Regions from separate parts of the Orrella dioscoreae genome, predicted to be linked through region 1. Evidence: predicted binding sites of a transcription regulator. Region 1 holds the regulator's gene; the other holds the start of a gene.
The links. Region 1 encodes FNR, which switches genes on or off when oxygen is low (the NO sensors DNR and NnrR bind a similar motif). Its sites were predicted from a motif close to TTGATNNNNATCAA; they were not measured.

Region 1 (4,417 bases):
CCACGAGCAGCTTGCCGCTCTCCACGCGATAGCCCGTGGCATCGGCGTGCGAGCCCTTGGCCAAGGGCGCGGCCAGATCCAGGAACGCACGCGCGCGCGCGATGACGGCGCGGCCACGCGCCGGGTTGTAGTCGCCGCCGCGCGCGCCCTCGCTGTCGGGGATGGCGTCGGTACCGTACAGCGCGTCATACAGGCTGCCCCAGCGCGCATTGGCGGCATTCAGGGCGTAGCGCTGGTTGGACACGGGCACCACCAGCTGGGGACCGGCCTGCACGGCGATTTCCTCGTCGACCTGCGTGCTGCCCGCCGACACGCTGCCGGGCTGGGGACGCAGATAGCCGATCTTCGTCAGGAAGGCGCGATAGGCCGGCATGTCCCGGACCGGGCCAGGATTCGCGCGATGCCAGCCATCCAGTTCGGCCTGCAGGCGGTCGCGCTCGGCCAGCAGCTGGCGGTTGCGCGGCGCCAGATCGTGCACCAGCGCCGAGAAGCCTTGCCAGAACGCCGCGCTGTCCACGCCGGTGCCCGGCAGGGCCTCCTCCTCCACGTAGCGGTCGAGAACCTCGGCGACTTGCAGGCCATGGCGGTTGTTGCGTGCGGACATGGTGGCGCTCCTATCAGTTGGAATGAGGGCGGAAATCCCGCCCGCTGCAGGCAGTGTACGAGCCATGAATGCAGAGAAAAAGGTTATAAAGATAGCTTCATCTTTTACTTTTTATAAAAACAGGCGCATGGACCGCTACAAGCAGATGGGCACCTTCGTGGCCGTCGCCACGCTGGGCAGCCTCTCCGCTGCCGCCCGCGCGGAAGGCGTAGCCCCGGCCATGATCGGCCGGCGCATCGACGCGCTGGAAGCCCGCCTGGGCGTGAAGCTGCTCGCGCGCTCCACCCGCCGCCTGTCCATCACGCCCGAAGGCACGGCCTATCTCGAGGAAGCGCGCCGCCTGCTGCGCGACGTGGAAGACACCGAAGCGCTCATCTCGCAAGGCAGCCGCCAGCCCAGCGGTCCCCTGCGCATCTCCGCCCCCGCCGGCTTCGGGCGCCGCCACGTCGCGCCCTTGCTGCCGGGTTTCGCGCGCGCCTATCCCGATCTGCACATCACGCTGGACCTGACGGACCGCCTGGTGGATCTCATCGAAGAGCGCGTCGACTGCGCGGTCCGCATCGGCGACCTGGTGGACTCGGGCCTCGTGGGCATCCGGCTGGCGGACAACCGCCGCGTCGTGGTGGCCTCGCCCGCCTACCTGGCGCGCCACGGCACGCCCGAACATCCCGACGACCTGGCGCGACACCGTTGCCTGTCCTTCGGCACGCGCGGCAATCAATCGCGCGGCTGGCTGTTCAACCTGGATGGCCGCAACATCGCCCTGCGTGGCGGCGGCGGCATGGAGTGCAACGACGGCAGCGTGCTGCACGCGTGGACGCTCGAAGGCGAAGGCCTGTCGTGGCGCTCAGTGTGGGAAGTGCGCGAAGACCTCGAAGCCGGCCGCCTCGTCACCGTGCTGGACGATTACCACGCGCCCCCCAACGGCATCTTCGCCATCCTGCCCGAACGCAAGCACCTGCCTTCGCGCGTGCGTGTTTTCGTCGATTGGCTGAAAGACGCCTATGCCACGCAAGCGGGGTGGACCTGACCTTTTTTCCTGCCCGCCCCCCTCCCGATTCCACCAGACCGTCCAAGGGCCGTCGCCGCGCGTTTCATCGCGTGTTTGAACGCCCATGCACGGGTCCAGGGTCGCGCTGTGTCCCGAGTTTCTTTTAAGCTGTTGCGAACCGACGCCAAAGGTCCAGAAACCAGGCCTATTCGTCAAGACAGCCCTCGTCCGCGGCATTACAATTGCATCAAGCTTGACGTGGGACATGTGTCACTTCCTGCGCCATCCCCCGGCGCCTTGCCTGACCTGATACCGTAGTGCTTTCCGCCATGCATATTCGAGTCCCCGTTCCCGCTGATTCCCCCCGCTGTTCTTCCTGCATGCTGAGCCATCTGTGCCTGCCCATCGGCATGCCGGCCACCGATCTCGGCAAGCTCGACGACCTCGTCAAGGATCGCGTCCGCGTCGAAAAAGGCCGTCCGCTTTTCACGCTGGGCAGCGAACTCGACGCCGTCTATGCCGTGCGCTTCGGCTCGCTGCGCACGCAGCTCGAACAATCCGAAGGCGACCTGCAGATCACGGGCTTCCATCTGCCCGGCGAGATCGTCGGCATGGACAGCATCGGCCAGCACCGCCACGTCTCCAGCGCGATCGCCATGGAAGACTCCGAGGTCTGTGTGATCCGCATCGATGACATCGACCGCGTCGGCCGCCTGCTGCCCTCGCTGCAAAGCCAGATCCGCCGCCTGATGAGCCAGGAAATCAGCCGCTCGCAACAGATGCTGCTGACGCTGGGTTCGATGCGCTCGGAACAGCGCGTGGCGGGCTTCCTGCTGAACCTGTCGCAGCGGCTCTCCACGCTGGGCTATTCGTCCACCGAGTTCATCCTGCGCATGAGCCGCGAGGAAATCGGCAATTACCTGGGCCTGACGCTGGAAACCGTCAGCCGCCTGCTGTCGCGCTTTGCCCGCGAAGGCATCATCCACATCCATCTTCGTGAAGTGCGCATCCTCGACATGGCCGCGCTGCAGCAGGTCTTCGGCCAGGAGTGCTGAAGCCCGCGCGGCCAGGGGGCCGCGTGTTGCCATGACAAAAAAAGGGACCACGTGGTCCCTTCTTTCATCGGCGCTTTCAACGACTCAACAATCCCCTTCGTCGTCCTCGTCCGCCAGCTTGCCGCGCGACAGGAACAGGGACAGCGCGCTGGAGAACGTGGCCATGCCCCAGAACAGGAAGAAGCCGGCCGAATAGCCTGCCTGGCGCGACACCGGCACATAGCCGAACACCACGATATCCAGCGGATCCACCAGCGCGAACACCACCGCGGTGGTGGCCGCCGCGGCCATGAACGAGGGCCATACGATCCACATCAGCGAACGCCATCCCATGTTCTTCTCCTGTCGTCGTGATCGCGACTGCGTGCTTGCCTGATCGGGCGCTTACTGCGCGCCGGCCGGACGTGCCGGCACGGGGACCTGCGCCTCGGCGGCCTTCTCGACCTTCAGGCCGCGCTTGACGCCCCCGTCATAGATCGCCTGGTCGCCGTAGGACTGGAAGGCCAGGAAGATCGTGATGGCGCACCCCACGATGGCAAGGAACGGACCTGCCATCAGAAGCCAGGGCCAGGGCTCGCGCCACCAGGGGTTGGAAGAGGACGTCGCGGAATTGGCATGGGCCATGAGGGTTCTCCAGGAGTATCGAGTCAGCGGATTCAGCGCGGCACGATGAAGCTGGCCTTTTCTTCCAGCTCGATGGTGCGCCCGTCGGCGTCTTGCGCTTGCGCGCGGAAATGCACGGTATGGGGACCGGGTTCGAGATTCTGCGCGGGCACCTGCAGCACCACGGGCAGGAGGCGGTTCGATGCCGGGTCGAGATGGATGGCGCCGCCGTTCTGCACGGTCAGGCCAGGCAGGCCTTCGGCGCGCAACGTGAGCGTCATGTCGCCTTCCGACACGTTGATGAGCTGCAGGCGGTAGACGTTCTCGATGAGCCCGCCCGCCACTTCGCGGCCCAGCGACGCCCGGTCGCGGATCACGTCGATGCGCAAGGGCGTGCGGGTTGCCAGCGATCCCAGGAAGATGGCCACCAGCACCAGGATCAAAGCTGAATAGATCAGCACGCGCGGACGGAACAACTGGCGGCGCGCCTGCGCGGGCGTCAGCTTGTCCTGCACCGAACGTTCCGACGCATAGCGGATCAGGCCTTGCGGGTATTGCATCTTCTCCATGACCGCATCACAGGCATCCGCACAGGCGCCACAGCCGATGCACATGTATTGCAGGCCGTCGCGGATATCGATGCCGGTGGGGCAAACCTGCACGCACAGGCTGCAGTCGACGCAATCGCCCAGGCCCTGCGCGTGGTGGTCGATCTTGCGCGAGCGCCCGCCGCGCGGATCGCCGCGCTGCTGGTCATAGGTGACGACCCAGGTGTTCGGGTCGACCATCACGCTCTGGAAGCGCGCATAGGGGCACATGTACTTGCAGACCTGTTCGCGCAGGAAGCCTGCGTTGCCCCAGGTACAGAAAGCGTAGAACACCATCCAGAACCACTGCCAGGGCCCCAGGGAAAACGCCGCCAGGGCGCTGCCCAGCTCGCGCATGGGCGCGAAATAGCCGATGAAAGTGAAGCCCGTCCACCCCGCCACCAGCAGCCAGGCGGCGTGCTTGGTCGCCTTGATGCGTACCTTGCGCACGGACCAGGGGTCGCCATCGAGGCGGATGCGCGCGACGCGATCGCCTTCGATGCGCCGCTCGATCCACATGAAGATTTCGGTGTAGACGGTCTGCGGACAGGCGTAGCCGCAGAACAGGCGGCCGGCG
Region 2 (4,417 bases), 360 kb from region 1:
AGGCGCGCGCGCGCTGATGATGGACCTGCACGCGCTGCTGGGCGATGCGCCCGTCGCCGAGCGCGCGCAGGCCCTGGCCTGTGCCGTGGACACCATCGGCCAGGCCACCGAGATCATGTGCCATGCCTACGACACCTTCCACGAGCGCAACACCCGCGCGGAAGAGTCGTACCGCCTGTTCGTGGTGTCGCAGGACATCGTGTCCGAGAAGGAAAAGCAGCGCGCCGCCCTGCTGGACTGGGAAAACACTTTCGTCTATGAAATCGCCGTGAACGGCGCCGGTCCGTCGCTGCCGCGGCTGGGCAAGTCCGAGTTCGGCATGTGGTTCCTGCACAAGGCCGCCCATGCGTTCGAAGGCTCCAAGGACGTCGAGAACATCCTGGCGCAGATCACGCAGGTCGACGAGGCCGTCGCAGGCCTGGCCGACACGCCCGCCCAAGCTGCCATCCCCGTGCTCAAGACCGTGCGCGAGCAATGCGCGGCCATCCGCTTCCTGCTGGAGAGCCTGTTCGCCCAGGCGGCCCACCTGGAGTCAGGCCGGGACACGCTGACGCGCCTGCTCAATCGCAAGTACCTGCAGGTGGTGATGGCGCGCGAGATCAACTATGTGCGGCAGAAAGCCTCGCACCTGTCCGTGCTGTCCATCGACATCGACCACTTCAAGGGCATCAACGACCAGTATGGCCACGATGGGGGCGACGCGGTGCTGCAGCACCTGGCGCTTTTCCTGACGCAAAGCGTGCGCAGCGGCGACTATCTGTTCCGCCTGGGGGGCGAGGAATTCCTGATCGTGCTGGTCGACGCCAATGAAGCCCAGGCCATTGCCATCGGCGAGAAGCTGCGCCGCCGCGCCGAGCTTGAACGCATCGCGCTGCGGGATGGCCAGACGCTGTCGGTGACATTGAGCATCGGCGTGGCCACGCACGACGGCCACCCCGACTATCAACGGCTGCTGAGCGCAGCCGACACGGCGCTGTATGGCGCCAAGCGGGCCGGACGCAACCGGGTGCTGGCGAACTCGGCGCTTTGATCGGCGCGGGCATGGCGCCCGCGCATCACGATCAAGGCATCAGACGATGCGCGAGTAGGTCGCGCCCGAGGCACGACCCGCCTGCAGGTAGCGGTCGAACACCATCGCCACGGCACGCACGAAGAACCAGCCCTGCGGACTGACCTGAAGGACCTGCTCGCCGGCGCTGACCAGTCCCATCTCGGACAGGCCCTGCAAGGCCTCGCGTTCGGTGGCGAAATACTGCCAGAAACGCAGGCCATGCTCGCGCTCGAAGGCGGGAATGTCGATGCGGCCCTGGCACATGATCTGCATGATGACCTCGCGACGCAGCAGGTCGTCCACGCCCAGGACCATGCCCTGCACCACCGGGAAACGGCCGCGGTCCAGCCTGGCGTAGTACTCCTCCAGCGTCTTGGCGTTCTGGCTGTAGGTGTCGCCCACGCGGCCGATGGCCGAGACGCCCAGCGCGATGATGTCGCAGTCCGGGTGTGTGCTGTAGCCCTGGAAATTGCGCTGCATGCGGCCCTCGCGCTTGGCGATGGCCAGGGAATCCTCGGGCAGCGCGAAATGGTCCATGCCGATATAGGTGTAGCCGGCGGCAAGGAAACCTTCGATCGCCGAACCCAGCAGGCCGATGCGGGTTTCGCCATCGGGCAGGTCGGCGTCCAGGATGCGGCGTTGCGGCTTGAAACGCTGCGGCAGGTGCGCATAGCCATACAGCGCGATGCGGTCCGGCCGCAGCGAGGCGACCTGCGCAATGGTGTGCGCGAAGGATTCGCGGCTCTGCTTGGGCAGGCCGTAGATGAGATCCATGTTGACGGACTGGAAGCCCAGCGCGCGGGCGCTTTCCGTCAGGCGCTGCACGCTTTCGAAGGACTGGATGCGGTGCACGGCGCGCTGCACGTCGGCGTCGAAATCCTGCACGCCCAGGCTCAGTCGGTTGAAGCCCATTTCGGCCAGGCGCGCCAGCCGCGCCGGCGTGGCCGTGCGCGGATCCACTTCGATCGAGACCTCGGCATCGGGCGTCAAGGGAAATGCCGTGCGCAGGGCGCGCATCAGCCGCGCAAGCTCGTCGTCGTCGAGGAAGGTGGGCGTGCCCCCGCCGAAGTGCAGTTGCGAGGCAGCGCCGCCGCCCATCAGCCGCACGTGCATGGCGATCTCGCGCTCCAGCGCGTCCAGGTAAGGCTCGGCGCGCTCGTGGTGCCGCGTCACCACCTTGTTACAGGCGCAGTAGTAGCAGACGGACTGGCAGAACGGCACGTGCACGTACAGCGACAATGGCCGGGCGAGCCCGGCAGCCGACTCGGCGGCCCGCGCGGACAGGGCCTGGCGGTACTGCATGTCGCCAAACTCCTTGCCGTAGCGGTCCGCGGTGGGATAGGAGGTATAGCGCGGGCCGTTCTTGTCCAGCCGTCGCAGCAGCTCGGGCGAGAACAGGGGCGCGGGAGTCGGGGAAGGAGGGGGGCTGGCCAGGGTATCCATGCGATGCAGTATGAAAGCCCCCCGGCCGCCCCGTCTTGATCTGGCGCAAGGCACCTGACGCCGCCCTGCCCTAGCCTGTGCGGTATCTGCTACCACTAGGCCATTTAACCCATGCAGTATTCCCCTCTCGAGATCGCCGGACACAGCCTTCTGCCCATCGTGCAAGGCGGTATGGGCGTCGGCGTCTCGGCTCACCGCCTGGCGGGCGCCGTCGCACGCGAAAATGCCGTCGGCACCATTGCCAGCGTGGACTTGCGCCACCATCACCCCGACCTGCTCGAACAGACCGAGGACTGCCACGACCGTGAGCGGCTCGACCAGGCCAACCGCATCGCGCTGGACCGCGAGATCCAGGCCGCGCGCGCGCATGCCGAAGGACGCGGCCTGATCGCCGTGAATGTCATGAAGGCCGTGCGTGACCACGCCTCGCTCGTGCGCCAGGCCTGCGAAAGCGGCGCCGACGCCATCGTGATGGGCGCCGGCCTGCCGGTCGACCTGCCCGAGATGACGGCCGACCACCCCCGCACGGCGCTCATCCCCATCCTGTCCGAATCGCGCGGCGTAGCCGTGGTGCTGAAGAAGTGGATGAAAAAGGGCCGCATGGCCAGCGCCGTGGTGATCGAGCACCCCGCGTACGCAGGCGGCCATCTGGGCGCCTCCAGGCTGGATGACGTGCGCCATGAGCGCTTCGGCTTCGCCCGCGTGCTGGAAGAATGCCGCGCCCTGTTCGACGAACTGGGCCTGGGGCGCGACGCCCCCAAGCTGGTGCTGGCAGGCGGCGTGGGCTCGCATGCCGACGTGCGTCATTGGCTGGCGAACGGCGCCGACGGCATCCAGGTGGGCACGGCATTTGCCGTCACCGAGGAAGGCGACGCGCATGAGAACTTCAAGCGCGTGCTGATCGACGCGGACACCGACGCGCTCAAGGAATTCGTCAGCGTGGCCGGCTTGCCCGCGCGCGCGGTCGGCACGCCGTGGCTGGTGCGTTACCTGCGCCAGGAAACCACGCTGCAGTCACGCACCAAGGCCGACCCGCGCCGCTGCAGCCAGCGCCTGGACTGCCTGAGCCAGTGCGGCCTGCGCGACGGCCTGGCGAAATTCGGGCAGTTCTGCATCGACCTGAAGCTGGCCGCGGCGCTGCGCGGGGAGGTCGACAAGGGCCTGTTCTTCCGCGGCGCCACCAAGCTGCCTTTCGGCAAGGCCATCCGGCCGGTGCGGGAGCTGATCGACCATCTGCTGCATGGAACCGAACCCGCCGCAGCGTAGGTCCGGAAGGCAGGCACCCGCGCGGATGCCTGCGCGGCCCTCATTCCCTGAGCAAAAAAAACGCGCCCCGAGGGGCGCGTTCTTCATTCAGGCAATCCTGATCAGGAGGCTTTCTTTGCGCCGTCCTTGTCCTTGCCACCGAAGGGATAGGCGCCGCCCGTGGGCTCGCCCGGCTTGGGCGGAATGACCAGCGACAGGATCATCGTCGCGGCAAGGATCGTCGCCGTGCCCAGCAGCGACCACATCACCGGGATCTTGTAGATGTCGATGAGCAGCATCTTCGTGCCGATCAGCACCAGCACCAGCGCCAGGCCATAAGGCAGCAGGTGGAAACGCTCGTGCATGCCGGCCAGCAGGAAGTACATGGCGCGCAGGCCCAGGATCGCGAAGACGTTGGACGTCAGCACGATGAAGGGGTCGGTCGTGATGGCGAAGATCGCCGGGATCGAATCGACCGCGAAGACCACGTCCACGATACCGATCAGCAGCACCACGACCAGCATGGGCGTGGCGACCTTCTTGCCGTCGATCTTGGTGAAGAAGCGTTCGCCGTCGTAGTCGGGCGCGATCGTCAGCTTGCGGCGCACCCACTTCAGCGCGGGATTGTTGTCCAGGTCGGGCTCCTGGCCCGCCGCCCACCACATCTTGATGCCGGTG

Region 2: a site for FNR is predicted at 2,530-2,543, ahead of hemN (oxygen-independent coproporphyrinogen III oxidase). Genes of this name have one in related genera too.

The regions. Positions count from the first base shown of each region.
Region 1 covers NZ_LT907988.1:3,019,090-3,023,506, forward strand. Annotated here, with positions in the region: gene ODI_RS14025 (malate synthase G) at 1-604, opposite strand, end outside; gene ODI_RS14030 (LysR family transcriptional regulator) at 732-1,634, shown strand; gene fnr (fumarate/nitrate reduction transcriptional regulator Fnr) at 1,925-2,650, shown strand; gene ODI_RS14040 (hypothetical protein) at 2,735-2,983, opposite strand; gene ODI_RS14045 (hypothetical protein) at 3,035-3,274, opposite strand; gene ccoG (cytochrome c oxidase accessory protein CcoG) at 3,307-4,417, opposite strand, start outside.
Region 2 covers NZ_LT907988.1:3,374,592-3,379,008, forward strand. Annotated here, with positions in the region: gene ODI_RS15715 (diguanylate cyclase) at 1-1,030, shown strand, start outside; gene hemN (oxygen-independent coproporphyrinogen III oxidase) at 1,070-2,494, opposite strand; gene ODI_RS15725 (NAD(P)H-dependent flavin oxidoreductase) at 2,606-3,760, shown strand; gene ODI_RS15730 (TerC family protein) at 3,862-4,417, opposite strand, start outside.